4 regions of the Proteus sp. CA142267 genome follow, and region 3 is predicted to be linked to each of the others. Evidence: predicted binding sites of a transcription regulator. Region 3 holds the regulator's gene; each other region holds the start of a gene.
The links. The regulator CRP, encoded in region 3, controls carbon source genes, mostly activating them, when cyclic AMP is high. The targets are predictions, from matches to a motif close to ATGTGANNNNNNTCACAT.
Positions count from the first base shown of each region.

Region 1: a site for CRP is predicted at 2,521-2,538, ahead of ompW (outer membrane protein OmpW). Genes of this name have one in related genera too.
Region 2: a site for CRP is predicted at 2,435-2,452, ahead of glpT (glycerol-3-phosphate transporter). Genes of this name have one in related genera too.
Region 4: a site for CRP is predicted at 2,240-2,257, ahead of C0T34_RS10985 (NupC/NupG family nucleoside CNT transporter). Genes of this name have one in related genera too.

Region 1 covers NZ_QPMG01000004.1:35,207-39,676, reverse strand. Annotated here, with positions in the region: gene C0T34_RS08800 (SulP family inorganic anion transporter) at 1-1,360, shown strand, start outside; gene C0T34_RS08795 (YciC family protein) at 1,481-2,254, opposite strand; gene ompW (outer membrane protein OmpW) at 2,688-3,335, shown strand; gene C0T34_RS08785 (BON domain-containing protein) at 4,012-4,326, opposite strand.
Region 2 covers NZ_QPMG01000003.1:226,466-230,935, reverse strand. Annotated here, with positions in the region: gene glpQ (glycerophosphodiester phosphodiesterase) at 1-769, opposite strand, end outside; gene glpT (glycerol-3-phosphate transporter) at 905-2,257, opposite strand; gene glpA (anaerobic glycerol-3-phosphate dehydrogenase subunit A) at 2,638-4,296, shown strand; gene glpB (glycerol-3-phosphate dehydrogenase subunit GlpB) at 4,286-4,470, shown strand, end outside.
Region 3 covers NZ_QPMG01000009.1:159,904-164,373, forward strand. Annotated here, with positions in the region: gene C0T34_RS14705 (aminodeoxychorismate synthase component II) at 1-74, shown strand, start outside; gene C0T34_RS14710 (aspartate aminotransferase family protein) at 192-1,406, shown strand; gene crp (cAMP-activated global transcriptional regulator CRP) at 1,501-2,133, opposite strand; gene C0T34_RS14720 (OsmC family protein) at 2,447-2,854, shown strand; gene C0T34_RS14725 (phosphoribulokinase) at 2,944-3,813, opposite strand; gene C0T34_RS14730 (YheU family protein) at 3,879-4,100, opposite strand; gene C0T34_RS14735 (hydrolase) at 4,097-4,470, opposite strand, start outside.
Region 4 covers NZ_QPMG01000005.1:210,847-215,316, forward strand. Annotated here, with positions in the region: gene deoC (deoxyribose-phosphate aldolase) at 1-258, opposite strand, end outside; gene C0T34_RS10985 (NupC/NupG family nucleoside CNT transporter) at 779-2,080, opposite strand; gene C0T34_RS10990 (TatD family hydrolase) at 2,434-3,216, opposite strand; gene C0T34_RS10995 (DUF6363 domain-containing protein) at 3,209-4,273, opposite strand; gene C0T34_RS11000 (BON domain-containing protein) at 4,403-4,470, opposite strand, start outside.

The DNA.
Region 1 (4,470 bases), on a different contig from region 3:
TAGTAAAGTATTTGGTTTTGACACTTCCCCAGATCATTTAATCGAAAAACTAATTGAAGTCCCATTTCGATTAATGGATGCACATTTACCCACGGTATTGATGTCTGGGATAACACTCGCCTTATTATTGGGTATTCGCTATTTTCGTAGCCGATGGCCGGCACCATTAATTGCTATGGTTGTGATGACTTACCTTAGCTGGCAATTTGATTTAGCCAGCTATGGTATTGCTATTGTGAATAAAGAAGCGGGAAATGTTGATCTCTTTCTACCCGTTGTATCTATGAGTGGATTTCATCCTGGTGTATTACGAGAATTATTGGTTCCATCCATAAACTTGGCTGTCATTAGCTTTGTGAGTTTTATGATGACAGCCCGCAGTTTTGCTAGCAAAAATGGTTATGATGTTGATGCGGACCAAGAATTAAAAGCATTAGGTATCGCTAATATTGCGGCAGCGCTTTCTCAAGGATTTGCTGTAAGTGCAGCAAGTAGCCGTACTGCAGTCAATGATTCTGTTGGTGGTAAAACACAATTAGTTTCTATTATCGCAGCACTGGTAATTCTGCTAGTGCTATTATTTATGACTGATTTTCTCGCTTATATTCCATTATCTTCGCTAGGAATTGTGTTGATCGTCTCTTCATGGTCATTGTTGAGTATTCGTCATATTTGGTCTTATCGCAAACGTAATAAACAAGCATTCACATTGGCATCATTTACATTATTAGCAGTGTTATTGGCAGGACTAATTAACGGTATCGGCTTTGCGGTTTTATTAGGTTTGTTGCAGTTTTTACGTATTGTTTTTCGTCCGAGCGATCAATTGTTGGGTGTTGATGAACAGGGTATGGTTCACTCAATGAATAAGGATAATGGTATTGAACCTATCGATGGCTTGATGATGTATCGTTTTAATTCACCACTGACTTATTTTAATGTGGGTTATTTTAAAAAACGAGTGCTTCAACTTGTTGATAGCGCGCCTCAACGACCAGCATGGTTAGCCGTAGATGCGGCTGTAAGCTTTACCTATGACGATGTCAGCGTGTTTGCTGCTATTGATGAACTAATACGGGAATTGCGAATAAAAGGTGTGAAATTGGTTTTAGCAGGACGCAGAACCGAACTAAATCGCTGGATTGAACGTAACAGAATTTCACTAAATGAAGATGACTTAATTATCGCCCCTGATCTCTATTTTGTGATCCGGCTTTATCAAAGCCGACAGCAGATCAAAGAAAAACAGAAAGAAGCAAGAAAAGAGGCTCTAAAGCAAGAAGCTGAAAGCCAAGAAACAGAGAATAACGAAAATGCGATATTAGAAGTACCAATAGAGAGCCATACATCAACGCCTTAAGTATTTTGGTTAAGTTTTACGAGTAGTGATGAATAAAAAGCAAAATCCCGTGATAAGTCGTTAGCTTATACACGGGATTTTTTATCGGTAAATTTTGTGGATAGCTATGTCTTGAATAGATTAGCGCGTTTGTTGCGTTATGTATTTGTTCTCAACCAACATAAATAAACGAAATAGGTAAATAATCATCCACGCTGAAGCCATATTTTTCAGAAAATAGAATAAGAAGTTATGGATAAGATCAGGCAGTTGAATTGTAAGATTACTCACAAAACCAATACCAAACTGCAATAAGATCCAAATACCTAAAGCAGGAATAAGTGAGCCAGACTCACTAAACCCAATCTTCCAACCTAAACGTATTGCACTTCCCATATTTTGTTGGCGCACTAAGACAACGGGCGCTAATGCAAAACCGATTAGCAAAATGATGCCAGGAATAATCATCACCATAAAACCTGCGCTAATCAAAATAGAGCACAGAACAATCAGTAAAAACATTTTTGGTAAGCGAGGTAAACATGCGTTAAATGTTTGACCAAGGGTGACGTTGTGACCTGCAGAGATTGCCATAGCAAACATCAATAAGGTTAGCACCAAGATGCTCTGCTGTAGTGTTTCAAATGCATACAGTGATAACACTTTTTTGGCGATACCCACGACACTGTTTGACATTGCTTCTAATTCAGCAGGAGAAGTAGAAGAAAGCTGTGTATTTTTAAAATTAGCCACAAACTCAATCATCAATTGATATTCTTGAGGATTAGGGCCAATTAAGACATGAACTATCGCTAACACAACAGCAAGGATAGCGGAAAGGGTAACAATACTACGTCGTTCATTCTTATAAAAATTCAGACTGTCTCGGTAGATTGTGCGTGCCGTGGTAGGCATGAAACTGCTCCTATAAAAATAGACTGTGTCAATGCGCGCTATTGTACCTTCTACAACAGCAAAAAGGGATATTTTCTCTTACTTCTCTTATTTGGTTTTTTTCTTGATGTTAATAATCAGAATATGCACAGAATTTAAAATAAAACAAACATAATATTAACATAAGAATAACTTTATTTTTAAATTAATCTTTTTAGGATATTTTTTATTCAAAAAGTATTACTAAGAATAAATTTAATTATAAGAAAAAATTGTATTAATAGGTAATTTGATGTGGATCAATTATAAATAATAGCATTGATAAATAATAAAAAGAGAAATAACACTTTCTGCAAAAATAATTCCAAAGTTGTGATCGGTATTAGATCATAATTATCAATAAATGGTTATATTTTTAGCGGAGATTTTACTTATTACAGGAATGGGTTAAATAATGAAAAAACTTTCTGCGCTTATTTTAGCGGCTGCAACTCTTGCGCCTTCTATTTCTTTCGCTCACCAAGCCGGTGATTTTTTATTCCGTGCTGGTACTGCAACTGTTCGTCCAAATGCAGGCTCTGATGCAATATTAGGTGGCGACCATTTTGAAGTAAATAATAATACTCAATTAGGTTTAACTTTTGGGTATATGATTACTGATAATATTGGTGTTGAGTTATTAGCAGCTACTCCTTTTGAACATAAAGTATCATTAACTGGTGTTGGCGAAATTGCAAAAGTTAAACATTTACCACCAACATTAATGGCGCAATACTACTTCGGTAATGGTGAAGACAAACTACGCCCTTATTTAGGTGCAGGTCTTAACTTTACCACGTTCTTTGATGAGAAATTCAATAATAACCCAGCTGTTGATGGTTTAGGTTTAAATGGACTTGATCTTAAGGATTCATGGGGCTTTGCAGCACAAGCAGGTTTAGATTATAACCTCGATAAAAACTGGATGCTGAATGCTTCTGTTTGGTGGATGAACATCGAAACAAAAGCAAGATTCAACAGTGAAGTTGCTAATAAAGACTTTGACGTTAAAACACGTTTAGACCCATTTGTCTTTATGTTTGGTGTGGGTTACCGTTTCTAATTATTCTTTCTTTAAAAGAATATCTCTTAATGAAAAGCGAAGATTATCTTCGCTTTTTTTGTTTTTTTAAATTCGAATAAAGCCTTTCATTTTTAGATAATATAAAGTCTCTAGTTTATTGTTGAATACACTACTTATGGGTAATTAAAAATAACGATAAATAAAAAAAGATGCATTTTAAATAAAATATTTAATATTAAAATAATAAGAAAGATGTATTTTATATATATCTTTTATTTACACCATCTTAATAAGATAAGAAAGAGTATTTTTATTTATTAAAAACTAACGAGCTTTTAATAAAGAAAAGAGAGTATTAAATAGATGTATTTAAAATGCACCTTTAATTTGATTTTAGCAAAAGTACTTTATCTATCAAGAGATAGAAAGAAGTAAAAGAAGAATAAAAGAGGTTTAAGATAGGGCATATTTATAAAAACATGAAGATCAAATTTCAATCAGTAAATGATTAATTATTCTTTTGCATTGCTCTTTTTATGAACGATTATTAATGCTAGGTAAAAATAACCTTTTTTTAATCCATTGGCGTTTTTTATAAAAATTGATCTGCTTTATAATAAAAGCAAATGCTAAAAATGAAATACTTGGCAAAAAAAGACCACCGAAAAGGTGGTCTAAAAAGTAAGGCTAAAGGAAGACTAGAATAAAGAGGGGATCAGCGAATAACCATTGAGTTGATAACGCCTTTTACACCTGTAACTTTGCGTGTCGTTTCAATGGCACGATTAGCATCCGCTTGCGAAGAGACGAAACCACTTAGTTGAACTTTACCCTTAAATGTCTCGACGCTAATTTGTGTTGAATTAAGATTTTTTTCACCGATTAGTGCAGTCTTAACTTTAGTGGTGATCACGGAGTCATCAAAATAACCCCCTGTACCTTCTGATGTTGCAGTAGGTGAACATGCAGATAAGGTAAACGCCATAAGTAACGCCGTCATAACAGCAGATATTTTTGCCCATAGTTTCATCATAAAACTCCTTTTAATCACATTATTGATTGAGTATTTCTGAAAAGAAAATATAAAGCGCTTTATAAAGTATGTGCAAAAAATAGAGTTTTGCCAAATTTTTATCAGTACAGTTCAAGTCTCTTGAAATAAGAGAAGAGGGGA
Region 2 (4,470 bases), on a different contig from region 3:
AGCTGTAGTTTGTCCATGTACCGTCAGGCTGTTTTTCATACGTCTCATTCCAGTCGGTATAAGCAATTAGCTGAACAAGTTTTAGATCCATGCCCATTTTTGGCATCAATTCTGTTTTGATGCGTTTTAGGTCGTTAGCATCGAATGATTGTAGATAAACATTGTCGGTTTTTTTCGTATAACCGTACTGTTTAAGCACTTCCAGTACTTTAGTGGTAATGTCTTTACCTTCTTGTTCATGGAACCAAGGTGCTTTGATTTCAGGATAAATACCAATATCTTGACCTGTTGATTTGTTTAGACCTTGGATAAATTCAATTTCTTCTTGGAAAGTATGTACACGGAAATCCGATTTACCCATAGGGAAACGGTTTGGATAACTTTGGACTTTTTTACCATCAACAATGTCAAAACCTTCGGTAAATTTCAGTCCCTTAATTTCTTCAAGGGTAAAGTCGATAGCATAGTAACGGCCATCTTTTCTTGCTCTATCAGGATAACGATCAGCCACATCTGTTACACGATCAAGATAGTGGTCATGTAAAACAACTAATTCGTTGTCTTTGGTCATCACCAAGTCTTGCTCTAGATAATCTGCACCTTGGGCATAAGCTAATGCTTTGGCAGGAAGCGTATGTTCAGGCAAATAACCACTTGCACCACGGTGAGCGATAACGACCTTATCACTTGCCGCTTGTGCGATTGCACTTAAGGATAGAGTTAAAAGAACGCCTGCAACTAACGGTTTTATTCTAAAAGATGTACTCATAAAGCTGCTCCATTTTAATTCTACATACAATAAAGTTATGTACAGTTGGCAATAAAAAAGCCACATCAAAACAGTTGATGTGGCTTGGTTTTTAGAGATGAGATTTAACTAATTTCATAAATAATCAGTTAGTGATTATTCGTATTTCTGAAGCATTTCACGTTTGTGTTTGGTTTCGGTAACCATCACGATAAGTAATAACACAACAGACAGTGCACTACCGCCGATCATGACCATAAAGCCGCCATCCCAGCCGAAGTAGTCAACTGTGTAACCTACGATAGCACTCGCCGCAACAGAACCACCTAAGTAACCGAATAAACCGGTAAAGCCTGCTGCTGTACCTGCTGCTTTTTTCGGTGCAAGCTCAAGAGCATGCAGACCGATCAACATAACAGGGCCGTAGATTAAGAAACCAATGATTAACATACACGCCATATCAACATTCGGGTTACCCGCTGGGTTCATCCAGAATATGATAGTTGCGATAGTGACTAAGGTCATGAAGAACACGCCAGTTGCACCACGGTTACCTTTGAACACTTTATCTGACATCCAACCACACAGCAGTGTGCCCGGAATACCTGCGTATTCGTATAAGAAGTAAGCCCATGAGGATTTATCCATTGCGAAGTGTTTTACTTCACGTAGATAAGTTGGTGACCAGTCCAGCACGCCATAGCGTAGTAAGTAAACGAACACGTTCGCAATTGCAATCATCCACAGAAGTTTGTTAGGGAACACATACTTCATAAAGATTTCTTTTGCTGTCAGTTCTTGTTCGTCAGTTTCTTTATAATCAGGTGGATAATCGTTTTTGTACTCTTCAATTGAAGGTAAACCACAAGATTGAGGGGTATCACGCATTAATGCGAATGCAATCATTGCAACTAAGATTGCTGCAAATGCAGGCATATATAACGCTGCTTTCCAGTCGTTAAACCATGCCATACCTAATAAGAACAGTAATGGAGGTAAACCACCGCCGACGTTATGCGCACAGTTCCAGATGGAAACGATACCGCCGCGTTCTTTCTGTGACCACCAGTGAACCATGGTACGTCCACAAGGAGGCCAACCCATACCTTGGAACCAACCACAAAGGAACAACAGAACGAACATAATCATAATGCTCGAAGTTGCCCATGGCACAAAGCCCATAACTAGCATCACTAAAGACGCTAAAATAAGACCTGCAGGTAAGAAATAACGTGGGTTAGCGCGGTCAGAGAACGATCCCATAATAAACTTAGAGAAACCATAAGCAATAGAGATCCCTGATAACGCAAAACCTAGATCCCCTTTTGAGAATCCCTCTTCTACAAGATAAGGCATTGCTAACGCAAAGTTTTTTCTTACTAAATAATAAGCAGCGTAACCGAAGAAAATCCCCATAAAGATCTGCCAACGTAGACGACGATAGACGGGATCTATCTGCTCTTTTGGCAAACGCGCTTTATGTGGCGCAGGTCTAAACAGACTTAACATATTAGCCTCCGATGGCTTTTATTTTAATATGTTGATATTAAATAATGACAAAACGAACAGTGAAGTTATCAAAAAATTTTCTTTAACGAACTTAATAGTAAACTTATACAATCAAATTTACTGTGAGGTATTACTCAGTTGTCGAATAATTTTTCAAGATGTGCAATTTTGAGTGATATGTTAACTTTATCAAATACTTTTTGTTAAATAATTTGTGATTGGTGTCACATATGTGGTTTTAATCTTTCACTCGTGAGCGTTTCTCTTTCGTTTTTGCTCATTATCAAACATTAACCACATTTTTTGTGTATCTTATACACTATAATTAACGCTAAAGAATAAATAAGCGTTTGCTGAATGTAATGTGAGAGGGCATCTCTATGATGAGCGGTTCACCAGTGACAGAAACTGATGTCATTATTATTGGTGGGGGAGCAACTGGTGCGGGCATGGCAAGAGACTGTGCACGCCGTGGATTACGTTGCGTCCTGCTAGAAAGACATGATATTGCAACCGGTGCAACCGGTCGAAATCATGGATTGTTACACAGTGGTGCGCGTTATGCAGTAACAGACCCAGAGTCAGCGCGTGAGTGTATTGAAGAAAACATGATTTTAAAACGGGTCGCTCGTCATTGTGTTGAAAAAACGGATGGCCTTTTTATTACCCTTCCAGAAGATTCTTTAGAGTTTCAACAGACCTTTATTCAATCTTGCCAAGCTGCAGGGATTGATGCTCAAGCGATTTCACCCGAAGAAGCTATTCGCTTAGAGCCTTCTGTTAACCCTAATTTAATCGGTGCGGTTAAAGTTCCTGATGGCACAGTTGATCCTTTCCGTTTAACGGCCGCAAATATGTTAGATGCCCGCGAACATGGCGCTCAAGTACTGACTTATCATGAAGTCGTTGGACTTATTCGTGAAGGTGACCGTGTTAAAGGCGTGAAAGTTTACGATCATCAAGCGAAAAAACTGTATGAAATTCGCGCGCAAATAGTGGCGAATGCTGGAGGGATTTGGGGACAAAAAATCGCTGAGTATGGCGAGTTAAAAGTTCGTATGTTCCCAGCCAAAGGTGCATTACTGATTTTAGGTCATCGTATTAACAATATGGTGATCAACCGTTGTCGTAAACCTGCGGATGCCGATATTTTAGTTCCTGGCGACACCATTTCATTGATTGGTACAACATCAACACGAGTACCTTACGATGAAATTGACAATATGTATGTCACTCCTGAAGAAGTCGATATTCTTATCCGTGAAGGTTCAATGTTAGCGCCAAAACTGGCTCAAACTCGAATTTTACGTGCTTATGCAGGTGTGCGTCCTTTAGTGGCAAGTGATGATGATCCATCTGGTCGTAATGTTAGTCGTGGTATTGTTTTACTCGACCATGCGCAACGTGATGGATTAGAAGGCTTCATTACTATTACTGGCGGTAAATTAATGACTTACCGTTTAATGGCTGAATGGGCAACAGATAAAATCTGCGAAAAATTAAATGTTTCTGCAAAATGTACCACAGCAGAAGAAGCTTTACCTGGCTCTCGTCAGTCAGCAGAGCAGGCATTACGTAGCGTTGTTTCATTACCTGCGCCAATTCGTGGTTCTGCGGTTTATCGTCATGGTGATTTAGCTAATAAATTATTGAGCAATGAGCGTAGCGATAAGAGTTTAGTTTGTGAATGTGAAGCCGTTACTGCGGGGGAAGTTCGCTATGCAGTTAACTCTTTAACAGTCAATAATTTACTTGATTTACGTCGCCGTACTCGTGTGGGTATGGGAACATGCCAAGGTGAACTTTGTGCTTGTCGTGCAGCGGGTTTATTAAACCGTTTACAAGTTACTACTCCTCACGAGTCAGAACAACAGCTTGCCCATTTCTTAAATGAGCGTTGGAAAGGTATTCGACCAATTGCTTGGGGTAATGCATTACGTGAAAGTGAATTCACCAGCTGGGTTTACCAAGGTTTATGTGGTTTAGATGCTGATATGATTGAAAAAACAGCTTCAGCGGAGGCAGATAATGAAATTTGACGTCATCATTATAGGTAGCGGACTTGCAGGTTTAACCGCAGGTATTCGTCTTGCTGAAGCCGGTAAGTCTTGCGCAATTATCAGCAATGGCCAAAGTGCACTGCATTTTTCATCGGGTTCGTTGGATCTATTAACTCATCTTCCTGATGGTTCATTAGTGACTCAGCCGAAGAA
Region 3 (4,470 bases):
GGGTTCAATTTCACCCGGAAAGTATTTTAAGTGAACAAGGACATGAGCTATTAAATAATTTCCTTAAATATTAAATGGATAGCATTTAAATAGCGAAATAACGTCTTTTTATACAAAACCACATTTGATTTTTTATTCATATTTAGTGATTATATTTTCATATTGAATATGGGTAACGATCAGGTGGGGTAATGACAAATCAAAGCATCAATAGGGCAACATACGATCAAGTAATGTTGCCAATTTATTCACCCGCAGAATTTATTCCTGTCAAAGGGATGGGTAGCCGTGTTTGGGATCAGCAAGGAAAATCGTATATCGATTTTGCTGGTGGTATTGCGGTTTTAGCACTAGGGCATGCTCATCCAGCTCTAAATCAAGCCTTGAAAGAACAAAGTGAGCAACTTTGGCACGTCAGTAATATTTTTACGAATGAACCTGCATTACGTTTAGCACAAAAATTAATAGATAACACATTTGCAGAACGTGTCTTTTTTGCCAATTCGGGTGCAGAAGCAAATGAAGCCGCATTTAAATTGGCTCGCCATTATGCCATTACTCGCCATAGCCCTTATAAAACTAAAATTATTGCCTTTCACAATGCATTTCATGGCAGAACGCTGTTTACAGTATCGGTTGGTGGACAACCTAAATATGCGGATGGTTTTGGTCCTAAGCCTGCCGATATCGTGCATGTACCGTTTAATGATTTAGATGCTGTTAAAGCGGTTATGGATGACCACACTTGTGCCGTTGTTTTAGAGCCAGTTCAAGGTGAAGGTGGCGTAACAGCGGCAACACCTGAGTTTATGAGAGGGCTACGTCGGTTGTGTGATAAGCATCAAGCTCTGCTTGTTCTTGATGAAGTACAAACAGGTATGGGGCGTACAGGTAAACTGTTTGCCTATATGAACTATGATGTGACACCAGACATTATTACAACCGCCAAAGCGCTGGGAAGCGGTTTTCCACTCAGTGCGATGTTAACAACATATGAGATAGCTTCCGCAATGGGTGTTGGAACGCATGGTACAACCTATGGTGGCAATCCATTAGCTTGTGCAGTGGGTAATGTCGCATTTGATTTAATTAATACACCAGAGGTACTTGAGGGTGTAGAAAAGCGCTATCAATGGATTGTGGATGAACTGGCGGCAATCAATCAAACGTACCAGGTCTTTTCGCAAATCCGTGGACAAGGTTTGTTGATAGGAGCGCAATTAGCGCCACAATATGAAGGTAAAGCCAAAGAGTTACTCGGTCTTGCTGCTAAACATGGCTTAATGATGTTAAACGCAGGGGCTGATGTGATGCGTTTTACACCGTCGTTAATTATTACTCAAGAAGAACTGCAAGAAGGAATGGTGGCATTGAAAGCGGCTATTGCAGAATTTGTAAAAGGATAGTATCAACTGAAAACCCCATCAACGAGGATGGGGTTTAACAAAAAGTATATCAATAGCCCTGTTATGGGCTATTGTTTGTTTCGAGCGGGAAAACTTAGCGAGTCCCGTAAACGACGATAGTTTTACCGTGTGCGGAGATCAAGTTTTGATCTTCCAGCATTTTCAGAATACGGCCTACAGTTTCGCGTGAACAACCAACGATTTGACCAATTTCCTGACGTGTAATTTTAATTTGCATGCCATCAGGATGCGTCATTGCATCGGGTTGTTTTGCTAAGTTTAATAAGGTTTGTGCAATACGGCCTGTTACATCAAGGAAAGCAAGGTTACCTACTTTTTCTGATGTTGTTTGTAATCTGTTCGCCATTTGAGCAGAAAGGCGCATCAGAATATCAGGGTTAACCTGAATTAATTGGCGGAATTTTTTATAGGAAATTTCTGCTACTTCACAGGCTGTTTTTGCTCGAACCCATGCACTACGTTCTTGATCTTCTTCAAATAATCCAAGTTCACCGATGAAATCCCCCTGATTTAGGTAGGAGAGGATCATTTCTTTTCCTTCTTCATCTTTAATAAGAACAGCCACGGAACCTTTAACAATATAATAAAGTGTTTCCGCTTTCTCACCTTGGTGGATCAGCGTGCTCTTGGATGGATATTTGTGAATATGGCAGTGTGACAAAAACCATTCAAGAGTCGGGTCTGTTTGCGGCTTGCCGAGAACCATTCGCGTTATCCTCTGTACGTTAAATGCAGCCTTTCAAAACGGATAGGTTCCCTTTTGAGACAGCGTGCTTAAAAATCCTATCTTTACCTATTAACTTCCTGAGAACACGGTAAGTTAATATGGAGTAGATTATAATAAATGAGAAAATAATGCATTGATCTTAACCACTATCATCAAGCAGATATTGTTTTTAACACAATTAGTGCATTAAGTCTCGTTTTACGCAGTCAGCATAATAAACCTATTTGCTAATTGCTAGTTGAATTATGAGAATGTACTCTTTTAGTTTCTGTCATCTTTAGGGGGAAAATAAATGGAAGCACGAGTTAAGTGGGTTGAAGATTTATCTTTTGTCGGTGAATCTTCATCAGGCCATCAAATTATGATGGATGGGAATTCGGGTGATAAAGCCCCAAGCCCAATGGAAATGGTATTAATTGCTGCGGGTGGATGTAGCGCTATTGATGTCGTAAGCATTTTACGTAAAGGTCGTCACCAAGTGACTGATTGTGAAGTGAAATTAACATCAGAGCGACGCGAAGAAGCCCCTCGTTTATTTACTGATATCAATTTACATTTTATTGTTTCAGGTAAAGAATTAACGGATAAAATTGTAGAACGAGCAGTTCAATTATCCGCAGAAAAATATTGTTCTGTTTCTTTAATGTTAGGAAAAGCAGCCAATATTACGCATTCATTTGAAATAAAAGATATTGACTAATTTTGATATTTTAAAATAAAGTTTAATTTGAAAAATAATATCCCATTAATTAAGGGATATTATTTTTATAGAGACAAATTTTATTTTGGTTAACTTATCTTTTCGCCATTTAATAATTTTTTGACTAATGGTGCCATAATTAATTCCATCGCTAATCCCAATTTCCCGCCCGGTACAACAATAGTGTTTATTGTTGACATAAACGAGCCATGTAACATCGCAAGTAAATAGGGAAAATCAATATCAGTTAAGCCACGAAAACGAATAACAATAAAGCTTTCATCAAGAGTGGGAATTGCTTTGGCAGAAAAAGGGTTCGAAGTATCAACGGTCGGAACGCGTTGGAAGTTAATGTGAGTGCGTGAAAATTGAGGAATAATGTAGCTAATATAATCATCCATTGAGCGTACAACTGAATCTCTTACCGCCTCTTGTGAGTGCCCCCTTTCTGTCGTGTCTCGGATAAGCTTTTGTATCCACTCTAGGTTGACGATAGGAACAACACCGACCAATAAATCAACATGTTGAGCGACATCATGTTCGTTGGTAACAACGCCGCCGTGCAATCCTTCATAAAAGAGAACATCAGTATTACTAGCTAATGGCTCCCAAGGAGTAAATGTTCCTGGTAATTGGTTGTAAGGGGTTGCTTCATCATAAGAGTGTAGATATTTGCGAGATTGCCCTTGTCCTGTATCGCTATATTGACTTAAGGTCTTACTCAGTAAGCTAAAATCATTTGCTTCAGGGCCAAAATAACTGATATGTCTACCTTGTTCTCTGGCTTTTCTTATCGCCATATCCATTTCAGGACGGGTATAGCGATGAAAACTATCTCCATCAATTAATGCAGCATTTGCATTGAGTTGTTGGAATATTTTACGAAAAGCTTGGCTTGTTGTGGTAGTTCCTGCACCACTTGAACCAGTCACTGCAATGATAGGATGCTTAATTGACATAGGTTATCCTTTTGCTAAATAAGGTTGGCCCTTATTGATGGCGATACATCGCTGACTTTGAATAACTAATCAGAGCGAAATTGCGATGCAGGCATAATATTGACGCTCTCATGAAGTTCAGACCAAACCAACACGGCCTCGCCGGATTTAAGTTGTTTTTTTACGTCGGCGACTTTTTGTTCAAGCGTTTTCTCTTGGATACCATAATCAGTACCTTCTCGTAAAACGAAACTTTCAATGAGATTGTCTAGTGTTTCAGTTGAAAGCTCGCTCCAAGGTATTATCATTTTGCTTTCTCCAAATAGGTCGCCAACCAATCAGGAATGCGGTTTTCTAGCCACATCACCGGTTTAGAGAGCTTTCCACCAACAAATCCCACATGCCCACCAAATTCTGTAAGTTGATACTCAATGTTATTGGGTAGCGTTTTGACATCAGGAATAACATCCGCAGACATAAATGGATCGTCTTTAGCATGAATGATAAGTGTCGTTTTCTTTATTTTATTTAATAAAGGCAACGCACTGCATTGGCGATAATAATCTAATGCATCTTTAAATCCGTGAATTTTAGACGTAATAAGATCGTCAAATTGACGTAGTTTTTTGATGGATTTTATCGTCAATAAGCTAATCGGTAAGGATTCTGGATAGCGAA
Region 4 (4,470 bases), on a different contig from region 3:
TGCGATATCTAAATCATCATTACCATGAGGGAAGTTAGTTACGGTTGCGATACGGACGTCTGGAGTACCTTGTTCACGTAACACTTTACGTGCTAATGGAATAAAACGTGGGTAGATACAAATAGCGGCTGTATTGCCTTCTGGGCTTTTAGCCTGATGACATAATGCAGTCACTTTTGCATCAGTGTCATCATCATTTAATGTAGTTAAATCCATCAAAGACAGCGCAAGGCGCGCTGCAGCGGTTAAATCTGTCATAAAACTCTCCAACGATGTTTCTCAAGCCCTTTTTGGGCGTACGCTTAAGGTTAGCGATTAAATTTGTTGGCGAGCGGACTTGGTTCCTTGAAGATGTTGTTGTAACTTGCACTACAACGACAGCTGAGCTCCCTCTCACCGCGCTATGCTCACTTCGGCGACCCGTCATTGAGCCTTCGCCATTCCATGAAGTTTCAGCACATCTTATTTGAACACGCTAAGGAACAATTAGATGTGCTTTACGTCACACTAATTAAATGCAACTTGCAAACAATAACATAAAAATGTGATAGGTATCACAATTAGGTCATTTTCTGGTTTAATGTTACTCGAATAGCGCCTTTAAGTCGTCTTTATAACGCAAAAAAAGCGTGAGCAATATCAAATGATATTGCTATTGACCCGACTCAATACAAATTGCGAAATGTCTCACACAATAAAAGTAGTTAACATTACAACAGAAAACAAACATAAAAGAGCAGATAGGCAAAACCCATCTGCTCTTCACAATAAAAATCAATTAAGCAGCAACAACTGCCATTGCCGTTAATGCAAAGAAGAATCCTGCAATCGTTGCACTCATTAAGTTAGAGAGTGTACCAGCTAACACGGCTTTCATTCCTAAACGAGCCACATCTTTACGACGGTTTGGCGCCATTCCACCTAAACCACCTAGCAGCACAGCAACAGAAGAGAGGTTAGCAAAACCACATAATGCAAAGGAGATAATAACCTTCGTTTGAGCAGATAACACCACTAATCCAGAACCTGCAACTAATGCATCTTCTTTTAGGTATTTACTAAATTCAGAGTAAGCATAGAACTCATTGATAACAATTTTTTGTCCAATAAATGAGCCTGCAATGGTTGCTTCACTCCAAGGTACACCAATCAGGAAGGCAATAGGTGCAAACACCCAGCCTAGCACTAGTTCTAATGAGAAATTCTCATAACCAAACCAGCCACCAATGCCACCGAGAATACCATTAACTAATGCAATTAATGCAACGAAGGCAAGTAACATAGCACCGACGTTAAGAGCAAGCTGTAAACCTGAAGAGGCACCCGCAGCAGCAGCATCGATAATATTGGCAGGTTTTTCGTCATCCGCCATTTTATCAAATGCATCTTTTTGATCATCTGGTGTTTCTGTTTCAGGGATCAGCAATTTAGCAAAGAGTAAACCACCAGGAGCCGCCATAAAGGATGCTGTGATCAGATACTCCAACGGTACGCCCATACTCGCGTATCCAGCAAGTACTGAACCCGCAACAGAGGCTAAACCACCACACATAACCGCAAAGAGCTCTGAAGTTGTCATTCTTGCGATATAAGGGCGAACAACAAGCGGAGCTTCGGTTTGTCCAACGAAAATATTTGCAGTTGCAGACATAGATTCTGTTCGTGATGTACCAAGTACTTTTTGTAAGCCACCACCGAGAATTTTAATAACTATTTGCATAATGCCGAGGTAATACAGCACTGCAATGAGTGAAGAGAAAAACACGATAACAGGCAGTACGCGTAGGGCGAATACGAAACCGCCACCACCAAACAACTCGAACATTTTATCGGATACTAAGCCTGCGAATAGAAAGCTCATCCCATTATTGCCGTAATCAATAACATTCTTTACACCATCAGAAATCGCAAGAAGCACCTCGCGACCACCGTCGGAATAAAGAACAAAGGCACCTAAGCCAATCTGAATAAGGAATGCGCCACCAACTGTACGTAGTCTAATTGCACGTCGATTGCTGGAAAACAGAATAGCTATCAATATTAATGTTGCCATTCCGACCAAGCTCATAATGAGTTGCATTGAAGGATCCCTGTTCACATAAAAATTTAATGGATTATCAATAATGCCCTTGCCAGAGCTTATTGACTCTTTTTGCCAGATAATTATACCTAGTCTAAGAAAAGAACCCTCAATATCCATCACAAATAGAGTCTGAAAAAAGTAACACAAAAGTCACAAATGAGAGGTTGATCACACAAATAAGAAAGAAAACGCATTTGTTGAACAGGCTAATTAGAAAAAATACTCTTGGGATTAACAAACCGTATTTTCAATCTTAAATCGAGGGAATAAACAAACGCCCTATTCATATTAATAAGATTAAAATAAGGGGAGTTTTTAACCTTTAGATAAACCGCATTTTCATTCAAGCACTAGGTAATATTGTTGAGCCCAAATAATTGTAGGCTATTGAGATAGAGTTGCTCTGCGATCACCTCCGGTGATCCTTGACGCAGCTCACAGAGTTGGGAAAAAACGTTCTGAATACGTTCTGGGCGATTAGGTTCACCTTGAAAACCACTTACAGGCATATCAGGAGCATCTGTTTCTAATAACAGATATTCTAGCGGTAACGAGGCAATTGCACGGCGAGTTTTTTGTGCTCGCTCATAAGTAATGGTTCCACCAACACCAATAAAATAGCCTAGCTGAATAAACTTTTCTGCCTGTTGCAGACTTCCGGCAAAACCATGAATCACCCCTTTGCGAGGCACATCATAACGGCGTAAAAGTGCACTTAGCTTATCGTGGGTTTTACGCGAATGCAGGATCACGGGCAAATCAAATTTAATTGCTAACTTAAGCTGTGCAATTAAAAACGCCTCTTGCTTCTCTGGCTGAGGGTTTTCCATATAATCATCAAGCCCAATTTCTCCAATGGCAACACAACGAGAAACTGTTTTTAATTTCTGTTCTAACGCCAATAAGTGCTGTTCAGCATGCTCTTCAATATATAAAGGGTGTAATCCTAAAGCACAATATAGTTGATGGTGATGATTAGCGAGCTCAGCAACAACATCAAAATTCCAACGGGCAACGGCAGGAATAATTATTTTTTCAACACGAGCTTGATGCGCTAACGATAAGCTGTTGGCAATATCATCATAAAAAACTGGGAAATCAAAATGGCAGTGAGTATCAATAAATTTATTCATTCTGAATCTGCCTCGCGTCAGGATGTACGCTGCGAGTTCCTTGTTGAATAATAGAAGTATTCTCTGCTTTATCAGCCTTCGCTTCTTGTTCAAACAAACTAAAGACTTTTTTATCATGCTGCTTGAATTTTTTCTTAGAAAAGTGCTGACCAATTGTTGCCAGAAAATAGCGCCCACAACGTCTGCCCACATGATAATCATGATTTAGTGCACTTAAACGACTTCCTAACGCGCTAGATTGCAATGTCGTTGGTGGATATATTTCAATAACCACAACATCTTCTGGGGGAGATTGGATAAATTTAATTGTCTCGGTATAGGTTTCGATATGCACTTGTGCCATCTCCATAAAGCGCTGTAAACGGCTATTTTCAAACCATTTTCCCATGCGCTCAACCCATTCTGTTGTGTATTGATATTCAGAAGGAACAGTACGAACGACGACGATAGTACGGCCGCCACGTCGATAAGCTTCTCTCACAGGAATAGCATCGCTAATCCCACCATCATGATAAACAACATCATGAAATAAGACACCATTACGATAAAAAGCAGGAATAGCACTGGATGCTTTGATTATCTCAAGCCAAGTCGGTTCATCGGGTTGAAAATAATTTGCCTGAAAATTATCAGAACGACTTGCCACCATATAAAATTCACGCCCCGTATCAAAACGACGTAGCGCTGTTGGCATATCAAGCGGCATTTCTTTGGCTGTTGTGTCTATATACCAATCAAGATCCAGTAAATTACCACCGCGGACAAAGCGAAGGGGATTAAAAAATTGATTATTAGTTGTATAACGATTAATAATTTTACGTGCATATCCACGCTGACCACAGGCAAAAGCAGATAAATTTTGCGCCCCCGCAGACACCCCAAGTAAAATATCAAAGGGATCAAATTGTGATCGCATAAATTCATCAAGGACACCCGCAGTAAAGATCCCACGTTGACCTCCGCCTTCACAAACTAAAGCGACTTTGCCTTGTGGTAGTGAGGATTGAAATTCGAGTGCAGTAATATTATTTAATGTGACAGGTATATACTTCCCCATAATGTCTCCTTTATACAACTTATCAAAGGATACCCGCACATTTTTTTGACGTCATTATTTTTACGTATTCATACAAATAAATCAGACAATATCTTCTTAAAATATGACGAATATAAAAGAAAATCATCTTTATGATTTGATATTTACATCTGAATCTACGCTTTTAACACCTTCAATTTTTTCAATAATTTGTAAGA